DNA from 2 places in the Caballeronia sp. LZ035 genome. Region 2 is predicted to be linked to the other one. Evidence: riboswitches for the same ligand, from Rfam matches in the RefSeq annotation. Region 2 holds a riboswitch; the other holds the start of a gene.
What was found. A riboswitch is a leader RNA that binds a small molecule or an ion and turns the genes downstream of it on or off. The one in region 2 is predicted to bind cobalamin.

Region 1: it holds a riboswitch for cobalamin, as region 2 does, so the genes downstream of both, QCE88_RS36840 (CbtB-domain containing protein) here and QCE88_RS04660 (TonB-dependent receptor domain-containing protein) in region 2, are expected to answer to the same signal.

The regions. Positions count from the first base shown of each region.
Region 1 is NZ_JARUXS010000004.1:1,395,018-1,406,843, forward strand. It holds gene cobW (cobalamin biosynthesis protein CobW) at 1-771, opposite strand, end outside; gene QCE88_RS36800 (cobalamin biosynthesis protein) at 1,063-1,485, shown strand; gene QCE88_RS36805 (hypothetical protein) at 1,642-1,773, opposite strand; gene QCE88_RS36810 (hypothetical protein) at 2,031-2,555, shown strand; gene QCE88_RS36815 (hypothetical protein) at 2,648-2,857, opposite strand; gene cobO (cob(I)yrinic acid a,c-diamide adenosyltransferase) at 3,038-3,640, shown strand; gene QCE88_RS36825 (cobyrinate a,c-diamide synthase) at 3,646-4,950, shown strand; gene QCE88_RS36830 (DUF1289 domain-containing protein) at 4,947-5,183, shown strand; gene QCE88_RS36835 (CbtA family protein) at 5,241-6,035, opposite strand; gene QCE88_RS36840 (CbtB-domain containing protein) at 6,045-6,278, opposite strand; cobalamin riboswitch at 6,307-6,433, opposite strand; gene QCE88_RS36845 (histidine phosphatase family protein) at 6,482-7,039, shown strand; gene QCE88_RS36850 (DUF1428 domain-containing protein) at 7,120-7,482, shown strand; gene QCE88_RS36855 (antibiotic biosynthesis monooxygenase) at 7,539-7,853, shown strand; gene QCE88_RS36860 (hypothetical protein) at 7,953-8,273, opposite strand; gene lhpI (bifunctional Delta(1)-pyrroline-2-carboxylate/Delta(1)-piperideine-2-carboxylate reductase) at 8,366-9,322, opposite strand; gene ppk2 (polyphosphate kinase 2) at 9,610-10,512, shown strand; gene QCE88_RS36875 (hypothetical protein) at 10,540-10,764, opposite strand; gene QCE88_RS36880 (efflux transporter outer membrane subunit) at 10,928-11,826, opposite strand, start outside.
Region 2 is NZ_JARUXS010000001.1:982,444-994,269, forward strand. It holds gene ilvD (dihydroxy-acid dehydratase) at 1-281, opposite strand, end outside; gene QCE88_RS04625 (LysR family transcriptional regulator) at 390-1,349, shown strand; gene lgt (prolipoprotein diacylglyceryl transferase) at 1,408-2,310, shown strand; gene QCE88_RS04635 (SIMPL domain-containing protein) at 2,345-3,073, opposite strand; gene QCE88_RS04640 (EVE domain-containing protein) at 3,162-3,620, opposite strand; RNA gene ssrS (6S RNA) at 3,717-3,898, opposite strand; gene QCE88_RS04650 (cell division protein ZapA) at 4,016-4,330, opposite strand; gene QCE88_RS04655 (ATPase) at 4,327-4,713, opposite strand; cobalamin riboswitch at 4,998-5,353, shown strand; gene QCE88_RS04660 (TonB-dependent receptor domain-containing protein) at 5,344-7,350, shown strand; gene QCE88_RS04665 (iron ABC transporter permease) at 7,368-8,387, shown strand; gene QCE88_RS04670 (ABC transporter ATP-binding protein) at 8,384-9,172, shown strand; gene cobT (nicotinate-nucleotide--dimethylbenzimidazole phosphoribosyltransferase) at 9,183-10,250, shown strand; gene QCE88_RS04680 (adenosylcobinamide-GDP ribazoletransferase) at 10,252-11,013, shown strand; gene QCE88_RS04685 (histidine phosphatase family protein) at 10,998-11,573, shown strand; gene QCE88_RS04690 (cobalamin-binding protein) at 11,574-11,826, opposite strand, start outside.

The DNA.
Region 1 (11,826 bases), on a different contig from region 2:
GTGATCGGCGTGACCCGCTTCGTCGGGCGAGCCATGATGATCGTGGCGCAGGTGAATGGTCTCTTCCGAGGCCGCTTCGAGACCGAGCAATGCATGAATGTCGAGCTTGCCCATGTGCGCGGGCACGATCTTCACTTCAGCGGGGATCTCGGGGCGCACGAGCGCTTCGACCTTGTGCAGGGCCTCGGCGTCCATCAGGTCGGTCTTGTTGACGATGACGAGGTCCGCCGACGAAAGCTGGTCTTCGAACAGCTCATGCAGCGGCGATTCGTGATCGAGATTCGGATCGGCCTTGCGCTGCGCATCGACGGCGACCGGGTTCGCCGCGAACTGGCCGCTCGCGGCGGCGGGGCCATCGACCATGGTGACGACTGCATCGACGGTGAAGGCGTTGCGGATCGACGGCCAGTTGAACGCCTGCACGAGCGGCTTGGGCAACGCGAGACCCGAGGTCTCGATCAGCACGTGGTCGATGCTGTCGCGCCGTTCGAGCAACTGTTCCATTACGGGATAGAACTCTTCCTGCACGGTGCAGCAGAGACAGCCGTTGGCGAGTTCGTAGAGATTGCGGTCCGGGGAAGCGGATTCGTCGTCACAGCCGATGCCGCAACCTTTGAGGATCTCGCCGTCGATCCCGAGTTCGCCGAACTCGTTGACGATCACTGCAATGCGCTTGCCCTGTGCGTTGGACAGGATATGCCGCATCAACGTGGTCTTGCCGCTGCCGAGAAAGCCGGTCACGACGGTAACGGGAATCTTGCGGGTTTGCATCGTGGCTCCGGGGGTGGTGTGGCGTTGGGGATGCGTGAGGCGCGGCGGGATGATCTTGCGCGTTTCGCGTGCGTGGCTGGCGAGGACGGTGCGCAGATCCTTGCACGGTCGAGACCGGAGCGAAATGCCGCAAAGCCTTGTCAGGCAAGCCGGACGCAAATTTTAACACGGGGGTTTTGATACGGTAGCCTGTCTGGAAGAGGAAACTTGAAGGGCGTCGCGTTCCAGGAAACGTTCATGCACTGCACGTTAAAATCCCCACTCGCCCCTCGACTACCCACCCGCCTCGCGATGAATCACGCCATCGATCGCGCCTTGCCGCTCCCCTCGAAGCTCGCCGTAGGCATCGGCTGCAGGCGAGGCACGAGCGCCGATGCCATCGAACACGCAGTGCAAGCCGCGCTCGGCCCGCATGCATTCGGCGATATCGCCATGGTCGCCACCATCGACACGAAGCGCGCCGAAGCCGGTCTGCTCGCCTTCTGCACACGCCACCATCTGCCGTTGCGCTTCTTCAGCGGCGCGGAGATCGCGCAGGCGCCGCACACGGCGCGCTCCCATCACACACGCAAGCACCTGAACGTCGATGGCGTCTGCGAGCCTTGTGCGCTGCTCGCGGGCAACTCGGCCACGCTCATCGTGCCGAAGACGATCGATTGCGGCGTAACCGTCGCGATCGCAGCGGCGCGCGGAGCATTCGGAAGCGGCGCCTGATCGCGGGATCGACCCCGCCCTGCATGACTTCCTTGCATCCCAGCGGCTTTGCGACCACGGGCTTGAGTTTGTCGTAACAAAGCCAGATCAGTATGGTCAGTGCCACGAGTTCGAGATACAGATAAAACGCGTCCATCGTGTTGCTCCGAATGACAGTCACCGCTGATTCTTCACGGAAGGATCGATATTGCTTTCACGCGGCCGCAGCGACCAAATCCACCCGAGCAGCACGCCATAAAATACGAGCGAGGCGACACCGACGACGATCACGACAAGCAGGCTGTCCATGGATCTCTCCCTGACTGGTTCACGGATGCAGCAAGCGAAGCGCGATGAGCCCTGTTTCGTGATTCCTCGTGATGCCGTTTCCTTGTTGCGTGACGAATGATGACTGCCATGAATTAGCCCGGCATGAGCACGTCACCCGGGTCGTCGCGCTGCGCAACGTCTCGCTCGCCAGCGCAGGATGTGCTCGCGCCAGCCTCATTCGGCGCTAATGCCCTCCGCGTAGCGTGGCTTCTTCCACTGACTGGAAGGAGGTTCCCATGAGGTCGATGAAAGCGCGCGTGATGGTCGCCGGCGTCCTGGGCACGGCGTCTGCCGGGTTCGACGGTATAGCCGCAGAAGTGCCGGAATATAGCTTTGACATGCGGCGGCATGCGCAACTCGGCCTGCCGGGCGGGCCGGCAGCGGGTGCGATTCCGCAGCCCGAGTTTGCAGCGAGGGCTGCGCAGTCGCAGGACACCCTGGCGGAGATACAGCGCATTCAGATCACGATGCGGCTCGCACAGGAGGCGGTGGTGTGTATCGACTCGATCTTGTCCGAAGGCCCGCATGACTGCTGGGCACGTACTTACCAGATCATTGTCGAACTTGGCCTCAGCCACGGTGTGAGCATCGACGCTCATGCGCCGCCGGATCGCGTCGAATCGGCGCGGTTGAAAGCGGCGCTCGAGGGCTATATCGCCGAGCTGGCGGCTACGGTGCAGCGGCTCTTGCTGGAGACGAACCGGGGCGGCTCCACGCCACCGGTGGTCGTTAAACCACCGGTCATGCCCCGGATACCCTGAGCTGCATCGCTTTGACGAGAAACCCGGCGTCGCGCCTCGTCGCCTGCTCGAAAGTGCCTGGCGACGCGGGCTTCGCCGGGCACGACCGATAGCTACCGGCCCATGCGGTCGTAAGCCCGCATACCGAAGAGGTCGCGTTCGTCGTGAGGCGCGCCCTCGTGGCGCTTCATCCGAAGCACTGCAGCGTCGCGCTTCTCGCACTTCTTGCCTGCGCCATGGACCAGCTTGCCGACCCTCTTCAATCTGACCCGCGCGGTGTAAACTGTGCCGCTCTGTGTCTCGCGCTTCGTGATGGTTTCCATGCTATTCCCGAAGACGGTGCTTATCAGGCTCGAATCAGCACCGAGACAGGCACGACGTTCTGAAGCGTTCGTGTGACTTCGCTGCGCGTTCCGACTACATCAACCCTCAAGCCCTTGTCCGGCTTGGGTTTCCGCGCTGAGCCCACGAGCCGCGGACCGACTGAGAATGTCACTCACCCAATGCAGAAAGATACCGAAGCCCATCTGCGCATGACCCAGCGGCGCAAGGAAGGCCATGAGAAAAAGCAGGCAGCGGCAGATCACGAAAAAGGCCTGCTGATTGTGAACACCGGCAACGGCAAGGGCAAGACCACCGCTGCGTTCGGCATGGCGGTGCGCGTGCTCGGGCATGGCATGAAGCTCGGCGTCGTGCAGTTCATCAAGGGCGCGCTGCACACGTCCGAGCGCGACTTCCTCGGCGCAATCGCGAACTGCGATTTCGTCACGATGGGCGACGGCTACACCTGGAACACGCAGGACCGCGAAGCCGACATTGCCACCGCGCGGCGTGGCTGGGACGAAGCGCGCCGCATGATCGAAAGCGGTGACTACCAGATGGTGGTGCTCGACGAACTGAACACCGTGCTCAAGTACGACTACCTGCCGCTCGATGAAGTACTCGACGTGCTGAAGGCGCGTCCTGCAATGCTGCATGTCGTCGTGACGGGACGCCACGCGCCCGACGCCCTCGTCGAACTGGCCGATCTCGTCACCGAGATGCGGATCGTCAAGCATCCGTATCGCGAGCAGGGCGTGAAGGCCCAGCGCGGCGTGGAGTTCTGAACGCGATGCCGTCCTGTCCCGCCCTCTTCATCGGCGCAAGCGCTTCACACCAGGGCAAGACCACGGTGACCGCCGCGCTGGCGCGCCATCACGCGCGTCGCGGGCTGAAGGTGCGGGTCTTCAAGACCGGCCCGGACTTTCTGGATCCGATGATCCTCGAACGCGCGTGCGGCGCGCCCGTGTACTCGCTGCATCTGTCGATGGTCGGCCTCGACGCATGCCGCGCGCTGCTGGCCCAGGCGGCGAGCGAAGCCGACCTGATCCTCATCGAAGGCGTCATGGGCCTGTTCGACGGCACGCCAAGCAGCGCCGATCTCGCCGCCGCATTCAAGGTGCCGGTGCTCGCGGTGATCGGCGCGCACGGCATGGCGCAGACTTTCGGCGCCATTGCATTCGGGCTCGCGCGCTATCGCGAGGATGTGCCGTTCTACGGCGTGCTCGCGAACCGCGTGGCCTCGCCGCGCCATGCGCAGATGTTGTCGGAGACCATTCCCGCAGGGCTGCTCTACTGCGGGCATCTATCGAATGCCGACGATATTGCGCTACCCGAACGACATCTCGGCCTCACCCAGCCCGATGAAGTCGCGGGCCTCGACGCGCGTCTCGACCGCGCCGCCGACGCCATCGCTGAAACCTCGCTGCGCGCGCTGCCGCCGCCCGTGCACTTCGACGACGCCACACTGCCCGAGCCGCCACGCCTGCTGGCGGGCGTGCGCATCGCCGTCGCGCAGGACGCCGCGTTCTCGTTCATCTATCCCGCGAATCTGGATGTGCTGACCGCGATGGGCGCGACCATCGAGCGTTTCTCCCCGCTCGCCGACGAACCCGTGCCCGCTGATGCCGATGCGCTCTATCTGCCCGGCGGCTATCCGGAACTGCACGCCGCGACGCTGGCTGGCAACCGGCGCACGCGTGCGTCGATCGAAACGCATGTCGGGCATGCGAAGCCGGTCGTCGCGGAATGCGGCGGCATGCTGTATCTCGTCGAGTCGCTCAAGGTCCTCGACGGCACGCAGCACGCGATGCTCGGCATCCTGCCCGGCGCGGCCTGCATGCAGCGCAAGCTGTCACGCCTCGCGATGCAGCGCATCGATACCGCGCACGGCGCGATGACGGGCCACACGTTCCACTACTCGACGCTCGACACGCCGCTGCAACCGCTGCTCAAGGCCGCGCACGCCACCACGGGCGCCGAGGGTGAAGCGCTCTATCGGCAGGGACCGGTAACGGCCACCTACATGCACGCTTACTGGCCGTCGAACCCGGCCGCAACGGCCGCAATGTTTCGCGGCGCCTCGCTCTCACCATGACGCAAGACACTCAGACACCGCTGGACCTGGCCTTCACCATCGAGCGCGCCATGACGCAGGAACCGGTCGGCTCGCCCTGTACGAACGTCTGCAAGCTCGACCCCGATACCGGCCTGTGCCTCGGTTGTTACAGAAGCCGCCAGGAGATCAAGACCTTCCGTTCCCTCGATGATGAAACGAAGCGCGCGCTCTTCGATGAACTGCTCGCCCGCCGCGCGGCGCAGGGCCAATAACCAAGAAAGCCCGCGCTCCTCACGGAATGCGGGCTTCGTTGTCTAAGCACCGGCGGTTCAAGCCGCAGCCATTCTCCGCACCGGCGGCCGCTCGAGTTCACGTGCAGCGAGCGCGCCGAACAGCAGCCCGAGCGTCGTCCAGATCAATGCCTGAATGCCGATGGCGGTCACGCGGAAGTTCCACAACAAGGACGCCGAGAAGCCTTCGGGCACTTCATCGACATGCGGCAGCGCAACCTGCGCAATCACGATCACGACCCCGTAAGCGAGCGCGGCGATGAGCGTCGCGTTCCACGCGCCATGCCGTGTCGTCAGACGCCGCTGCCAGCGCACGGCCCACACCATGGCCGCAATCGAAAGCGCCACCATGGTGAAGAACAGCGCAGTGCGCGGTCCGATCGTCGCGGCATTGCCTACGGCGGGCGGATTGGGCGGGTACTTGAGGAACGGCACGATGGCCACGCTCACGAAACCGAACAAGGCCAGCAGCGCCGACGTGCCCCGCGCATGCAGCGCGCCGAACCGTCCGTAAGCAAACGCGAAGACGAGCGAGAAAATCCCGCCCAGCGCGGTGCCGAACACGACGACGCCGGTCAACAGGCCGAGGCCTGCCTGGGTGCCGCGCGAGACCAGTTCTTCGTCGCCGTGATCGTGGCTGTGACCGGCGCTGGCGGACGCATTGGCGGCGTCATGCTCGTGCTCATGTTCAGGCGCTGCCGCATGCTCATGCTGTTCTTCAAACGCAATGGCCTGCGCCACCGAAGGCTCGCCAAAACCACGCGCGAAACCAAAGCCAATGAGGCCCGCGACCAGTCCCGCGAGCATGCCGCGTATCAGCAGGGTGCGAATCATGACGCGCCCTCAGTGGCAGGGAAAGCCGAGCAGATGCCGGCCGTCGTGAACGAATTCGTGGATGTACATGCCCGAAAAGATCGACGTCGCGCCCTGTTCGGCGCCGACAAAATAAATCGCGATCAGCAGAATCAGGCCGATGAACACGGCCCAGGGCAGGACTTCGCGCACCGGCAGGGGCACGGGTGCGTCGATGGCAGGGGAAACCGGTGCGGCAAAGACCGGTGCGTTGGAAGCATTCATGGTGTTTCTCCAGGGAAAAGCGCGTCCCGATTGACGAACAGCATGCAGCGGGGTCTGACTCGCGGTGCGGCGCATGGCGCTGACGGACCGCTCACAGTGGCGCGACCGTGCCGGGTTTGCACCGGCTTCCTCGCACTGCAGGCTTGCCATTCTATGATGATTGACGGCAAAGTAAAACGATAACCTCAGAATCGCCGATTGCCTTGGAACTCCTTCTTCTCTGTCACGCGGCCACGCGCGCGATGAAAACCGGCCGCTTCCCGGCCGGCGACGAACCCGCCGACGACACCGCGCACGCGCCCTTGCCCGCGGGTGAGATCACGCGCGTCATATCCAGCCCGGCCCGCGTGGCGCGCGACATGGCGGCCGGTATCGCGCACGATTTCGACGTCGATCCCGCCTTCGACGACATCGACTATGGCCTGTGGCGCGGACGTTTGATCCGCGAACTCGCCGATGGCGAAGCCGCGCAACTCAGCGCATGGCTGACCGATCCGCAGGCGCGTCCGCACGGCGGCGAGAGCATCGGGATGCTGGCCGCGCGCGTGATCGAAGCTCTGGCGCGGATCGAACGCGAGATGCCTGGCGGGCGCTGCATCGTGGTCACGCATGCCATTGTCGTGAAGGTGGCCGTGGCGCATGCGCAGCGCAAGCCGCTGTCTTCCGTGTATGCCATGAACGTCGCGCCGTGTTCCGTCACCGTCCTGAGCCGGACTCCAAAAGCACAGGACTGGAGCGTGACGCTGCCACCGCCGGCCTGAACTTCAGCGCGTGCGGGACGCTCCAAGCATGCAGCGCAGCGACTGCGCGAGCCTGCTCTCAAACCGTTCAGGAGACTCACATGGCGCATTACGTGGATGGATTCGTCGTACCCGTGCCGGCCGACAAGATCGAGGCCTATCGGGCCATGGCCGAAGCGGCCGGCAAGATCTGGATGGAGCACGGCGCGCTGCAATTCGTGGAAGCCATCGCCGACGACGTGAAGCCCGGCAAGCTCACGTCCTTCCCGCAGAGCGTGCAGATGAAAGAAGGCGAAACCGTGGCGTTCTCGTATATCGTCTACGCGTCGCGCGAGGAACGCGACCGCATCAATGCGAAGGTGATGGAGGACCCACGCCTCAAGGCCATGATGGAATCGGGCGAGCCGCCCTTCGACGCGCAACGGATGTTCTTCGGCGGCTTCAAGGCCATCGTCGAACTTTGACGCGACTGATATTTCTTGTTGTCTGACCGCGCTTGCCGCAAAGGAACTGCATCGACATGTATATCGCCATGAACCGCTTCAAGATCGTGCCCGGCGCCGAAGCCGACTTCGAACGCCTCTGGACCCGCCGCGACACCTATCTCAAGGACGTACCGGGTTTCGTCGAGTTTCATCTGCTGAAGGGACCGACGAAGGACGACCACGTGCTCTATTCGAGCCATACGATCTGGGCGAACCGTGAGGCCTTCGACGACTGGACGCGTTCCGACGCCTTCCGCGCCGCGCATCGCAATGCGGGCGGCGAAACGCGCCAGCTTTACCTCGGCCATCCGGAATTCGAGGGCTTCGAAGTCATCCAGACCGTCAAGTGACGTCCGGCGAACGATCGGACCAATTGCGCCTTCAACTGTACCCTGAGCACGCGCGTTTTACACAAGTGTGAAAAAACGCGCGTCGCCGACAGGCTCTTGTCAGGCCTTGGCGCCGCGCGCCATACGCTGAAGCGTCGACGAATCGATAGCCGCGGCGCAGATGCGCACCGCTTCCTTCAAGGTGCGCGGACGCCCCGCGCCAAACTGGGATTCGAGCATGGCCACGGCGCGCATGCGCTCGTCGTTGCCAAGCTTCTCGCCGGTCGCCAGTTCAAGCACCGAGATGAAGTAGGCCGCGGGCGGCGCGGCATTGGGCGTGGGACGTTGCGGGCGGCTTGGCCTTGCGCCGCCGCCGCTTTCATGGCCGTCGTCGTGGGCGGGGATCCAGGGGTGCCACTTGCTGTCGTATCGACTCTTCATGAGTGTGTTCGCTGGCTGAATTGCAGGGACGCGCCGTTGCGCGCCTCGTCATTGAGTCAACTGACAGCAAGGACCGTTCCAAGCAGCGTCGTTCAGCGCCCGCCGGCGATTTCCTCCGACAAAAGCCCCCGCGCGACGCGGCAAGCCGCCAGATCCCAGGCCGCACAGCCCACCGACTTGAACATGACGGGCCGGCCGGCGTCCTTCGCTGTCGTTGCGGCCGGAACCGCCAGCGCCTCGGCAAGCGCCTGCACCGCGCTCCACTCCACGCCCGCCAGGATGAAATCGCCGGCTTCGTGATGGGCGCCGGCCAGATCGTCCACATAAAGCGTGCTGCCATGCACGATGTCGGCGGCGATCTCGGCGGCATCGGCGGTGAAGGCTCCCACGCCGATCACGAGCCGTCCGGCGCGCGCGGGCGTCGTGTAGACCGGCGTCTTGCTGGTGGTCGCGGCGATCACGACATCGACCGATGCGGGAATCTCCGCCATCTCCAGCGGCGCGAGGTGGCGGCCAGGCGCCGCATGCGTCTCGCAGAACGCCCGCGCCCGCCCGGCACGCGAACCCTGCACGAGGATGCGCGCCTCCGGATACACCGCCGCCAGCGCCTCGACATGAAACGCCGACTGCCTGCCGGTGCCGATCACCAGCACCTCGCGCGGCGCGCCGCCATGCAGCGCGCGGATCGCCAGCATCGAGACCGCAGCCGTGCGCCGTCCGGTCACCGTGGGGCCGTCCAGCATGAACTGCGGCACGCCGGTGACGGCATCGAAGGCGGTCACCTGACCGTGAATCGTCGGCAGGCCGCGCGCGCCGTTGCCCGCGCATACATTGACCAGCTTGTGCATCGCGAGATCGGCGGCGCTCGCGGGCATCGACAGCATCACGCCGCCCTCGATCGGCACGACCATGCGCTCGGGGCTCACGATGCGCCCCGCCGCGTAGTCGAGCATGGTGGCGGCGAGCATGTCCACGAGACGGTCGTACGGCACGAGGCGGGCGGTCTGCAGTTCGTCGAAACTCTGGAGGGCGCGAGGCGTTGGGGTCATCATGGTTCCGTCTGGCTGGAAGAAGGTGGACATGCCATCGGCATGCCATTGAAGCGCGGGATTATTCTAACGGCGCGCGCAACGATGGCGCGACCGCGTCATAAAGCCACTCAACCGGCACGGCGCGCGCCTGTCACAATGAGTCCCCTGTTCGACGAGCCAGGCGTGCGCGCCGTTGTCACATGCCTGCCATTGGCCTCGGTCATACTCAGCGGACCCGCGCCCTCGTCTCGCGCCGCCTGGCGCAATGCACCACGATCGCCCTGCACACCCATACGGAGCCCACCATGAGCATCGACACGACGGACAAGCAGCGCCGTTTCCACGCGGACCTCATCGACAGTTACGACGAAGAGTTCGAGATGGAAATCGACGACCGCTTTCTGGACGGTGAATCGACTTTCTCGGATGAAGAGCGCGCGCTGCGCAAGACCTATTTCCGCGAACTGTTCCGCCTGCAAGGCGAGCTCGTGAAGCTGCAGGACTGGGTCGTGCATACGGGTCATCGTCTCGTCGTGCTGTTCGAAGGGCGCGATGCCGCCGGCAAGGGCGGCGCGATCAAGCGCATCACACAACGTCTCAATCCGCGCGTCTGCCGCGTGGCCGCCCTGCCCGCGCCGAACAATCGCGAGCGCACGCAATGGTATTTCCAGCGCTATGTGTCGCACTTGCCGGCGGCCGGTGAGATCGTGCTGTTCGACCGCAGTTGGTACAACCGCGCGGGTGTCGAGCGCGTGATGAACTTCTGCACCGACGAGGAGTATGAGGAATTCTTCCGCTCGGTGCCCGAGTTCGAGAAGATGCTGGTGCGCAGCGGCGTCCAGATCATCAAGTACTGGTTCTCGATCACCGATGACGAACAGGAAGTGCGTTTCCAGGCCCGTATCGAAGATCCGCTCAAGCAATGGAAGCTGAGCCCGATGGATCTGGAGAGCCGCCGCCGCTGGGAAGCGTACACGGCGGCGAAGGAAGTGATGCTGGCGCGCACGCACATACCGGAAGCGCCGTGGTGGGTCGTGCATGCGGTGGACAAGAAGCGGGCGCGCCTGAACTGCATTCACCATCTGCTGAACCAGGTGCCGTATCACGACGTCGAGCATTCGCCGATCGAATTGCCCGATCGCGTGTTCAATCCTGACTATCTCCGTCAACCTGTGGCGGATGAGCTGTACGTACCGGAAGTGTATTGAGTCGAGGGTGTCGAAGCGCGGACCGTTTCAGCAGCAGTTGCTGCAAGGAACGTGCTTCACTCTTTCGACCACGCGCCGGCGCATGACTGCATGACGCAGCGCGAACTGATACGCCTGTTGCGAACCCTTGAGCATCACGACGAACATGACCTGCGCGAGGTTGAAGTCGAGCGTGACCATCAGGCGCATCAACAGTAGCAGTGGCAGCACCACCGCCGGCTGATACAGTTGTTTCGCTATCAAGTCTTTCATCATCGGCTCCTTATCCCATGTTGGTATTTTATGGACTGGAGCCTCGCGGATAAACGCCCCGCAGGTGAAGACATATGTTCCGAGAGACGAACAATCAATCGTGCATGCGCATGAGCGTCGGCGCTCAAACAAATGGCCCTGCACGAAGCAGGGCCATGTTCATTTACTTCTGCGCGAGACTCGGTTCAGGCACCGGCGTGGGCTTTGCATCGCCCCAGCCGCCGCCCAGTGCGCGTATCAGGTTCACCGTCGATACCGCCTGCAAGCCCTGCAACTGCACCGATGACCGCTGCGTTTGCAGCACCGTGCGTTCGGCGTCGATGACATCGAGGTAGTTCACCGCGCCCTCGGTGTACTGCGTGCGCGACAGTTGCGCCGCGCGCACCGAGTACTTCACGGCATCGTCCTGCGTTGCGGTCTGGTCTTCGAGGATGCGCAGATCGGACAGGTTGTCTTCCACTTCGCGGAAGGCCACGAGCACTTGCTGCCGATAGCTCGCGACATCCTCCTCATACACCGCCCGTGCGTTCGCGAGGTTGCCCTTGCGGCGGCCGCCATCGAAGATCGGCAGGTTCAATGCCGTGCCCGCGAACGGCCCGAGCAGGAACGTGCGGCTCGACCAGTTGAACAGATCGCCGAGCGTCGCCGATTCGAAGCCGCCCGAACCCGTCAATGTGAGCGACGGGAAGAACGCCGCCTTCGCCACGCCGATGCGCGCATTGGCCGCGGCCATCGCGCGTTCCGCTGCGGCGATGTCGGGACGGCGTTCGAGCAGCGCCGAAGGCAGACCCGGCGGCACGCGAATCGTGACTGGCTTGAGCGGATTGGCGGCCATCGAGAACTCGGCGGGCGTCTTGCCGAGCAGCACCGCCAGGCTGTGCTCGGAGGCCGCACGCAGGCGCTGCACGGTCATCGCGTCCGAACGCGCGGTCGCCAGTTCCGACTTGGCGCGCGCAACGTCCAGCTCGCTGATGTCGCCTTCGGTGAAGCGCCGCTGCACCAGCTTCAGCGCCTGTTCGCGCAGTTGCACGGTGCGCGTGAAGACGTCGGTTTCAGCGTCGA
Region 2 (11,826 bases):
GAGTACTTCATGCCTTCGGTGCCCATCGACATGCCGTCCGAAATGGTCGGTGTCCCGAAAATTTGCGGATTGGCGTCGGCGTGGCGGATCGCCTCGATGGCCGCGTCGGCCAGCGGTTGCAGGCCGGCATTGCACGGCGTGATGGTGGAATGCCCGTTGGCGACGCCGATCATCGGCTTGTCGAAGTCGGCTTCCTGATAGCCGAGGGCGTAATACATCGAACGGTTGGGCGAGCGCGCGACGCCCTGGGTGATGTGCTTCGAGCGGCGATTGAAGGCCATGTTGTGCTCCTGAGGGGGACTTTTTGGTCTAGTCCGGCAAGCATGCGACTCGCGCGATGTATCTGTCCAATATATTATTCACGGCTAATAAGGTCGCAAAACATATCAATGGATCCGCGTACCCCGCCTTTCGATCTGCGCCTCTTGCGCTACTTCGTGACGGTTGCCGAGGAGATGCACTTCGGCCGCGCCGCCGCGCGCCTGGCCATGACCCAGCCGCCGCTGTCGCAGGCGATCCGCGGGCTGGAGGAGGCGCTCGGCGTCGCGCTGTTCGTGCGGACGAAACGGAGCGTGGAACTGACGCCGGTGGGCAAGGATCTGCTGCCCGAGGTGCGGCGCCTGCTCGCATCCGCCGATGCGCTGCGTCCGCTGGCGCAGTCGCTGGCGCGCGGCGAGGCGGGCGTGCTGTCGCTCGCGTTCGTCTCCACCGCTGACTACGGGCTGCTGCCGGCGCTGCTGCACGCGTTCGGCGCCCGCCATCCGGGCGTCCGGCTGCAACTGACCGAGGCGACCAGCGACGTGCAGATCGAGGAACTGGTCGCCGGCCGCATCGACGCCGGGCTCGTGATTCCTCCGCTGCCGGCGCGCCACGCGGGCGCGCTGTCGTATCTGCCGGTGGCGCGCGAGCCGCTGGTCGTCGCGATGCCCGCCGCCACCGCGCGCGAACTCGGGCAGGGCGAGCCGGAGTGGGCGGACACGCGCGTCGAACTGACCGCGCTGGCTGCGGCGCCGCTCATCGTCTTTCCGCGGCGGCTCGCGCCCGGCCTGTACGACAGCATCATGGGCTGCTACGGCGCCGCGGGCCTGACGCCGCGCATCGGCCAGGAAGCCATCCAGATGCAGACCATCGTCAGCCTGGTCTCGGCGGGCATGGGCGTCGCGCTCGTGCCGCGTTCGCTGCGGCATCTGCGGCGTACGGGCGTCGTGTACCGGCCGTTGCGCGCGCCCGAGGACCCGGCGATGCTTGTCGAAACCGGTCTCGTGTGGCGTGCGGCGGAAGTGAGTCCGGTGCTGGCCGGCTTCATCGACATCGTCCGTTCGCGGGCGCAAGGCGCCGGTTCTGTATGATGCGGCCTTGAGGTTCGCTCGAGGCCCCCTCGAAGTCCGTCAGCTCTTCGACATCAGCATGCTCATACATCCCAATTTCGATCCCGTCGCCATCCATCTCGGACCGCTCGCCGTACGCTGGTACGGCCTCATGTATCTCGTGGCCTTCGTGTCGGCCATTGTCATCGGGCGGCTGCGCCTGCGCCTGCCCTATGTGGCGCGCCAGGGCTGGACCGCGAAAGACATCGACGACATGCTGTTCTACGGCGTGCTCGGCACGATTCTCGGCGGCCGAATCGGCTATGTGATCTTCTACAAGGCGAGCTACTACGCCGCGCATCCGCTCGACATCTTCAAGGTCTGGGAAGGCGGCATGTCGTTCCACGGCGGCTTCCTCGGCGTGACGCTCGCCATGGTGCTGTTCGCGTGGCAGCGCAAGCGCACCTGGCTGCAAGTGACCGATTTCGTCGCGCCGATGGTGCCGCTCGGACTCGCGGCCGGGCGTCTCGGCAACTTCATCAACGGCGAACTGTGGGGCCGCGTGACGGACCCGAACGCGCCGTGGGCGATGCTGTTCCAGAACTCGACCAACGACGACGCCGTGTGGCTCGCGAAGAATCCGCAACTGGATGCGCAGTACCATCTCACCGAGATTTTCCAGCGCTATCACATGTTGCCGCGCCATCCGTCGCAGCTGTATGAGATCGCGCTGGAAGGGCTGGTGCTGTTCATCCTGATCTGGACGTTCTCGCGCAAGCAGCGGCCCGTTGGCGCCGTGTCCGCGCTGTTTCTGATCGGCTATGGACTGGCGCGCTTCACGGTGGAATTCGCGCGCGAGCCCGATGACTATCTCGGCTTGCTCGCGTTCAATCTCTCGATGGGTCAGTGGCTCTCGCTGCCGATGATCATCGCCGGCGTGCTGATGATGGTGTGGGCGTACAAGCGCAATCTGCGTCTGCCGCCGGAATCCGCGCAGGCTTGAAGGAACGCGGGGCCGTGCGGGCCCCGCACACCGCTTAACGCCCCATCTGCACGGAGCCGTTCACATCAACGGTCACGGTCGTCGTGCCGGCTTCCATCGCGATGGGCGCGGCCATCTTCGCATCGGCGCTCATTGCGCGCGACTGCATCATCATGACCGGGCGCGGCTGAACGCCGCTGTGTCCGATGTTCACTTCCCTGATCGAGAAGTTGCTGTAGCCGAACGACTGCGCGGCGGTCTGCGCCTGCTTGCGGAATGAGTCGATGGCCTGCGTGACGAGTTTTTGCTCGGCCGTGCGCTGCGCTTCCGGCGACAGCGAGAAGGCCACGCTGCCCACCTGCATCGACGCACTCATCTTGCCCGCGAGCTTCGAGGCCGCCGCGAAGTCGTGCGATTCGAGCACGACTTCCGTGCGGCCGCGCCACGCGGAGATCTTGCCGTCGCGATCGGTCGACGGATACACGGTGAACGAACCGCTCTTGGCCGTCACGCCGTCGACACCGCGTGCCTCGCGCAAGGCCGACTCGGCGCGTTGATTGAGCGTGTTGGTGAGCGAGGAGGGATCGGCCGCTTCCTGTTCGTAGAACAGCGTGATGGTCACGACATCCTGCGCCACCTGCGCGCTCGATTGCGCCGACAGCGACAGCACGCCCGCCGGCTGCGGGTTGATCACCGTCTGTGCGGCGGCGGATTGAGAGAAGGTGAACGCGGCGCCGGACATCGCGAGCAGGGCGAGGGCGGCGGCAGTTTTCTTGTAGGTCATCGAAGGCTCCAGACGCAAGGCAATCATGTAATGCGTCGCGTGATTTGCGACCGCCTTTAGGCGGCGGTCGCGCGTCGTAAGTTCCTTGTTAGACGAGATGCTCGGTAATGAAGCGCCATTGCGCATCGGTGACGGGCGTGATCGAAAGACGATTGCCGCGTGCGAGAACCTGCATGTCCGCGAGTTCAGCATGCTCGCGCAAGGTGGCGAGCGGAATCAGCGGCGTCTTCTTGACGAACTTCACATCGACCAGCATCCAGCGCGGCGTTTCCTGCGTGGACTTCGGATCGTAGTAGTCGCTCTTCGAATCGAACTGCGTAGGGTCGGGATAAGCGGTGGAGCAGACCTTCGCGATACCCGCGATGCCCGGCTCCGGACAGCTCGAATGATAGAACAGCACGCCGTCGCCGACCTGCATCTGATCGCGCATGAAGTTGCGCGCCTGATAGTTGCGCACGCCCGTCCACGGCAGCGTTTTCTTCGGGGCGTGTGCCAGGTGATCGATGCTTGCTTCGTCCGGTTCGGACTTCATCAGCCAGTAGCGCATGATTGTTCGTTATGCGTGATCGACGAAGGGAAGGGTGTTGCAAACGCGATGCTGCAAATGAAAAACGGCATCGGAAAAACCGATGCCGTTTGAGATGAGGTCCCCGCCATAGCCGCTAGGCCGGCATCCTGAACCTGGGTTCAAGATTGGTCGCGGTAAGCAACACTTCGGGTACATCGGACTAGCGACGCGCGCGCCCATGTTGCAAGGTTCCGCAACCGTGCCAATGTAGCATTGGTTCAAGGAATATATGACCTTGGCGAACCAGGCAGGGAAACGTCACTCTACACCAATCGTTTGCCTTCTGCAGCCCCGGTGCGGTTTCTTTTTTCGATCGACGTGGCGTGTTGATTAACCCCTCATCACCACGGTCCGATGAGCCGCATCACCGCGCGTTATTGCACTTCGTATTGTGCAATGACGGCGCCGAGCTGCTCGTTCATCGAGTGCATCGTGCGACGGATTTCCTCGGCCGGGAAGGCTTCGCCATGACGCACGCTGTCCTGCAGCTTGAGCAATTCCGACGCCAGCGACAACGCCGCCATCACCGCGATGCGGTCCGTGCCGCGCACGTTGCTCGCGTTGCGCACCTTGTTCATCTCGGCATCGACGCGTGCAACGGCTTCGCGCAGCGGGCCTTCCGTTTCAGGCGAACAGGCGAGGCGATACGGCTGCCCCAGAATGGAGACTTCGATTTGCGTGGTCGTCATGCCTTCTCTCCTTGATGATGCTCGCCGTGCATTTCCGCTTCGGGGGCATGCGCGTGTTCATGCGCATCCTGCGAATCGGCTTCGAGGAGATCGAGTTGATTTTCGGATTCGCCGTGCTGCGCGGACTTCGCGCGGGGCAGTTTTTCGAGGATCGCGTTGAGGCGGACTTGCGCGTCGTCGATCTTGGCGGAGAGGGAATCGCGTTCGGACTGCAGCGTGTCGCGTTCTTCGCGGACCTGCGCGAGGTCGGACTGAAGATTGGCGTACTCGGTGCGCAGTTGCTCGAGTTGTTCTTGCAGCGCGGCTCGCGCCTGATTGTGGCGCTCGCTGATCTGGATCAGCCGGCCGATATTTCCTGACAGTGATTCGAGTTCGTTGAGCATGTGCTGCGTCCTCTAAAGACCTCGCATTTTAGCGCGGTTCAACGGAGCTACCGATAATTGTCTCGTTTCGAGACGTAACAGCACGCGATCGTGCGCGCAAACCCCGGGTTCTCGCGCATCTCGCCGTGCATTCGTGTGCAGAAAACACGAGCGTTGATTTGCTCGTGGATGCAGTCAGGCTGATTCTCGCTCGCTGAGTTCGTTTGTTCTTCGCATCTTCACGCGCCGCCTGCTGTCCTTCGCGCCAGGGTGCGCCGTTTCTTGACGGTCCCGACCCGCGCTCCTACACTTGCCGCACTTCTGGTGCTCGCATGCGCGGCTCTCGCGCATGCAGTCAAACGGGAAGCAGGGAGCGAAGTCCTTGAAGCCGCCGAACCACTGAACGGCGGCTGAACAGGACGGAGCCAACCTGTGCTGCCCCCGCAACGGTAAGCGACCGCAACGCAAGTTGCAAGTCGTCTCATACGCGTTTTTGCAGCGCGGGCGCGTGGATCTCGCTTGAGTCTTGCGCGATTCATCCATGTGCCGGGCCGTTCATCGGCCTCTGCAAGAAACGTGTCGACGCCACTGCGCATGATGCGCGGGAAGGCGGGACGATCCGTCGCCAGCCCGGATACCGGCCAGAGTCCCATGCGCCTGCTGCCCGTCATCGCACGATCACTGCGTGACGCATGGCGGCATGGCGCGTTCGTCGCGCATCGAACCTCGCGGGGAGCGGGGCCGCGCTCATCCTCCACGGGAACACTCGTCATGCAATCGCCATGGGCCGCCGTCCGGGACGGCCTCTCCGGTCGCGGCATCGCCGCTGCCACTTTCCTTCTGCCGCTCGCCGGCGCCGCGCAAGCCGCGACGACATCCGCTGCTGATGACGCTTCGCAAACGCTTGCGCCTGTCGTTATCACGGCAACGCGTGCAGCCCAGCCGCTCGCTGATTCCATTCCGCAGACCTCGCTGTTCGATACACAAGACATCGCCGACAGCAACGCAGACGACGCCCTCGGCCTCATCGCGCTGGCGCCCGGCGTGCAGATCACGCGCAACGGCGGACCGGGCGCAAACTCGGGCCTCTTCATTCGCGGCGCGTCGTCCTCGCAGTCGCTCGTGCTGATCGACGGCGTGCGGGTCGAGTCGGCATCGCTCGGCGCGGCGCAGCTGTCGCAAGTGATGCTGGACCAGATCGGGCGCGTCGAGGTGGTGAACGGCAATGTCTCGGCGTTGTATGGCTCGGGCGCGATCGGCGGCGTCGTGCAGATTTTCACGAAGGAGGGCGAGCCGCATCCGCCGCGTTTCAGCTTCGAGACGGAGCTTGGCAGCTATCACACGCAGCGCCAGTCCGCCGGCGTGAACGGCGCGCTGGACAAGGATGGCCGCACCACCTTCAGCCTGAACGTGTCGCGTGAGAAGACCGACGGCTTCTCGTCGCTCGATCCGAATCTCGCGCCCGGCGCGAATCCCGACGCGAACGGCTATCTGAACGAGAGCGTCGCTGCGACCTTGCGCCACCGGTTCAGCGACCAATGGGATGCAGGCGTGCGCTTCCTGCAGTCGAACGGCATCAACAGCTTCGACGATGCCTATGGCCAGCCGACCGATCTCAACGAATCGCACAACCGCGTGCGTTCGGCATCGGTGTTCGCCAATGGCAAACTCACGGGCAACTGGACCACGCACTTCACGATCGCGCAGGGCCAGGATCGCGCGAACATCGAGCAGAACGGCGTCTATACGAGCCGCTTCAATTCCGAGAATCGTCAATACACGTGGCAGAACGACATCCGCATCAGCGACGCGCACACGCTGCTGTTCGGTTATGAACATCTCGACCAGACGCTCGATTCCGATCAGTTCAGCGCGCCCGACCGCCATGTGAATTCGGTGTTCGCGGGCTATGTCGGCCATCTCGGCGCGAGCGAATTCCAGGCGAATCTGCGTCACGACCAGTATTCCGATTTCGGCGGCGCGAACAGCTACTATCTGGGCTACGCGTACAACATCGACACGCACTGGAAGGCGAGCGCGAGCTATGCGGCCTCGTTCCGCGCGCCGAGCTTCGACGATCTTTACTATCCGTTCAGCGGCAATCCGTCGATACAACCGGAACGCAGCCATTCCGTCGAAGCAGCGGTTCAGTATGCGTCGAACGGACTCGGCGTGCTGCGCGTCACGCTGTTCCAGACGCGCTATTCGAATCTGATCGACTACGTGTCCGACGGCGGCTTCTACTACACCGCGCAGAATGTCGGACGGGCGAAGGTGCAGGGCGTGGAGGGATCGTGGGCGGGGCATGTCGGCAAGACGGACGTGCGCGCGGGCGTCACGTTCCAGAATCCCGTCGATGAAACGAATCACCAGGACCTGACGCGGCGCGCGCGGCATTTCGCGACGCTGAGCGCACATCGTACGATCGGGCGTTGGCGCGTGGGCGGCGAGTGGCTCGTGAGCGGCCAGCGCAGCGACTACGATTCGACGCTCGCGGGCTACGGCATCGTGAATCTGTCGGCGCGCTATGACATCTCGAAGTCGTGGTACCTCACGGCACGCGTCGACAATCTCTTCGACAAGGACTATGAGCTTGCGTATGCCTACAACACCCCGCGACGCGGCGCTTATCTCACGCTCGGCTGGCATCCGTCGTGAGCCTCGCGCCTGAGCGGATGCGCGGCATGAACGGCGCGCGCGCCGCCGCGATCTGGGCATGCCTCGCCGCAGCGGCGTGCGGCGTGCTGATCGCATCGCTTGCGCTGGGCAGCGTCGCGCTGCCGCCTTCGCGCGCGTTCGCCGCGTTGTTTCATGCACTCTTTCATGCGCAGGCTGTCACGCCCGACATCGCCGACGAGATCGTCCTCACACTGCGCCTGCCGCGCGCCCTTGCGGGCTTTGCGTCGGGCGCGCTGCTCGCGCTGGCCGGGGCGTTGTTGCAGGTGCTGTTGCGCAACCCGCTGGCGGAACCTTACGTGCTCGGCGTCTCGGGCGGCGCGGCAAGCTTCGCGCTGGCGGCGATGCTGGTCTCGCTGCCATGGTGGGGCGTCGATCTCGCCGCGTGCGTGGGCGCGTTCGCATCCATCGTCCTGGTGCTCGGGCTCGCACGCCGTGACCTGTGGCGCGGCACGCAGGACGCATCGCCACGGCTCTTGCTGACGGGCGTCGTGATTGCATCGGGCTGGGGCGCGCTCATCACGCTGATGTTGAGCATCGCGCCGGACAACCGCCTGCGCGGCATGATCTTCTGGCTGACCGGCGATCTCGACGGCGCCGCCACGCCGTGGCCCGCACTGCTGGCGCTGGTGCTCGCCCTGTTGTTGATCCTCCCTGTAGCTCCGCAGTTGAACGTGCTGTTGCGCGGCGACAGCGCCGCGCAGGCGCTCGGCGTGCCGGTGGCGCGCCTGCGTCTGCGCGTCTATCTGGTCGCGTCGCTGGCGGCTGCGGCGGCCGTGACCACGGCGGGCACGCTCGGCTTCGTCGGGCTGGTCGTGCCGCATCTGCTGCGGCTCGCGTTCGGCAACGATCAGCGCATGCTGGTGCCCGCCGCCGCGCTGGCGGGCGGTCTCGCGGTGATGGCCGCCGACCTCGCCGCGCGCACCGTGATCGCGCCCGCGCAGTTGCCGGTGGGCGTGGTGACGGCGCTGGCCGGCGTGCCGATGTTCCTCTGGATGCTGCTGCGGAGACCGCGATGAACCTGCATCTCGATGCCATCGTGCTGCGGGCCGGCGAGCGCACGCTGATCGACGGTCTGACGCAGACCTTCGCGCCGGGCGAGATGTGGTGCATCGCGGGCCCGAACGGCGCGGGCAAGACGACGCTCATCCATGTGCTGGCCGGATTGAGCGCGCCGGCGGCGGGCCGAGTGTCGCTCGATGGCCGCCTGCTAGCGTCATGGCACGCCGCCCAGCTCGCACGCGTGCGCGCGCTGATGCCGCAGGCGACTCACGACGCCTTCAGCGCCAGCGTGCTGGACACTGTGCTGCTGAACCGCTTTCCGTATCTGACTGGCTGGGGCTGGGAGAACGACGACGATCGCGCCGCCGCGCATGCGGCGCTCGACGCGCTCGGCCTCGCGCCGTTCGCTGCGCGCGACGTGCTCACGCTGTCGGGCGGCGAACGGCAGCGGGTCGCGCTCGCGGCGGTGCTGTGCCAGAACGCGCCGCTGCTGCTGCTCGACGAACCCTTGTCGCATCTGGACCTGCATCATCAGATCGCGTGCCTGCATGCGTTGCGGGCGGCGGCGGGCGTACATTCAACCGGCCCCGCGCGCACCGTCGTGTTCTCGTGCCACGACCTGAATCTCGCGCGCCGCTTCGCGACGCATGCCTTGCTGCTCGATGGCCGCGGCCACGCCTGTGCGGGCCCGGTCGCCGAGGTGCTGACGCCCGAACGCGCCAGCGCGGCGTTCGGCTATCCGCTTGCGCTGCTGCGCGACGGCGATCACGAGGCGCTCGTGCCTTCCATCCCACGTTTCTGAAGGAATATCGATGTCCACGCTCAACGACATCCCGCTCCCGCCCGCACTCGACCGGTCGCTCGAAGCCGAACTGCGCCGCGTCATCGACATGAAGACCAAGCCGCGCGGCAGCCTCGGGCGGCTCGAATCCCTCGCGCTGCAAACGGGACTGATCCAGCGCACGACGAAGCCGCGCATCGTGCGTCCGGCGATGATCGTGTTTGCCGCCGATCACGGTATCGCCGGGGAAGGCGTGAGTTCGTATCCGCAGGAAGTGACCGCGCAGATGGTGGCGAATTTTCTGGCGGGCGGCGCGGCGATCAATGCGCTGTCGCGCTCGGTGGGCATGACACTGGAGATCGTCGATGCGGGCGTGGCGACGCCGATTCCGGCTGTGAAAGCGGGTCCGGACGTGGGCTATGAACGCCAGTCGCTCGGCCCCGGCACGCGCAACTTCGCGCGAGAACCCGCGATGTCGCGCGCAACCGCGCTCGACGCCATCGCGCGCGGCGCGGCCTGCGTGCGCCGGCACGCGGCGCTGGGCACGAACGTGATTGGGTTCGGCGAGATGGGCATCGCGAACACGTCGGCGGCGGCGTGCCTGATGAGCCGCCTGTGCGGCGTGCCGATCGACGAATGTGTCGGCCGGGGCACGGGTCTCGACGATCGCGGTCTTGCGCACAAGCGCGAGGTGCTGGGCCGCGCGCTGGCCTTGCATGCCGATACCGGCGATGCCCTCGATACCCTCGCAACCTTCGGCGGCTTCGAGATCGCGATGATGACGGGCGCGTGTCTCGAAGCCGCGCGTGCGGGCATGACGATTCTCGTCGATGGCTTCATCGCGACCTCGGCGCTGCTGGTCGCCGCGACGCTCGCGCCGGCAGTGCTCGACTACTGCGTGTTCGCGCATGCCTCGGACGAGACCGGTCATCGGCGCATGCTCGCGTATCTCGGCGCTGCGCCGCTGCTGCAACTCGACCTGCGTCTGGGCGAAGGCACCGGCGCCGCGCTCGCGCTGCCGGTGTTGCGCGCGGCCGTCGCCTTCCTCGATGAAATGGCGAGTTTCGAGTCGGCGGGCGTGTCGGATCAGGCTGGCTGAGATGCAGCGTCCGCTCGACGAACTGCGTTACTTCTTCACCGCGCTCGGTTACTTCACGCGCGTGCCGGTGCCGCGCTGGGTCGGGTTCGAGCGCGAATATCTGAACGCGGCGGCGCGTTATTTTCCGCTGGTGGGTGTGTTGGTCGGCGCGGTTGCGGCGCTGGTCTGGCTGGCCACGTGGCGCGTGTTTCCGGCGGGCGTCGCCGTGCTGCTGTCGATGGCCGCCACACTCGTGCTGACCGGCGCATTCCACGAAGACGGCCTCGCTGATTGCGTCGATGCCTTCGGCGGCGCGTACACCAAGGACGATGCGCTGCGCATCATGCACGATTCGCGCATCGGCGCGTTCGGCGCGATCGCACTCGTGATCGCGCTGGCGCTCAAGTGGCAGGCGCTGGCCGCGTTGCCGCCGTATCGCGTCGCGTGGACGATGATCGGTGCGCATGCCGCGAGCCGGGCCTTCGCGATCAGTTATCTCGTCACGCTCGACTACGTGCGCGCCGAAGGCAAGGCCAGGCCGGTCGCACAGCGCATGAGCGCGGCATCGTTTGGATGGGCGCTGCTGTTCGGCTTGCCCTGGCTCTTCGCGCTGGACTGGAAGCTGGCGGGCGTGACGCTCGCCGTGCTGTGCGTGCTGCGCTGGATGATCGGCCGGTACTTCGTGCGGCGCATCGGCGGCTATACGGGCGACTGCCTCGGCTTCGCGCAGCAAGTGTTCGAAATCACGATCTATCTCGTCGGGCTCGCATGGATCTCGTTCTGATCCGCCATCCGGAAGTGGTCATCGAGGCCGGTGTCTGTTACGGGCAGACGGATGTGCGCTTGCTGCGTGACGTTGCCGAGTCGGCGCTTGATCTGACGGCACGCATGCAGACGCTGAAGGTGCCCGGCTGTGTCGCGGGCTGGCACGCAAGTCCGTTGCGGCGCTGTGCGTCTCTCGCCGGTGCGCTTTCGCCGGATGGCCCGATTCATCTCGATCCGCGCCTCGCCGAGATGAACTTCGGCGCGTGGGAAGGGCGCGCGTGGGATGGCATCGAACGCGCGCTCATCGATGCCTGGGCGGCCGACCTCGAGCATGCGCGTCCCCATGGCGGCGAGAGTCTGGTGCAGTTCGCGCGGCGCGTGATCGCGTGGTTCGACGACACCTGCGCCGGCGAGCAGACCGTGCACGTCGTCGCGCATGCGGGCGTGATGCGGCTGCTGGCGGCGCATGTGCTGGGCATCGCGCATGAACACGCGCTGCAATGGCCGCTCGATTTCAACGGTATCGCGTGGTTCAGGCGCGTGCGCGGACAGTGGCTGCTGGTGCGCTGGAACGCTTGACTATCGGGCCCGGCGTGCGCGGGCGTCTTCCAGATCGCGACACAGTTGCGCTGCGCCGAGCGCGAGGCGGGGCGTCGGCCGGTTGATGAGATCGCCGTCGATGCCAAACAGATTGCCGCGCGCCACCGCGGTCAGCGCGGTCCAGCGCCGCCACCGGTCGAATGCGGGCAAGGGCCGGTCCGGCGCCGTCGCGCCGGGCGTCGCGGTGACGATGGCTTCGGGGTTCGCCGCGAGCACGGCTTCCGCCGAGACC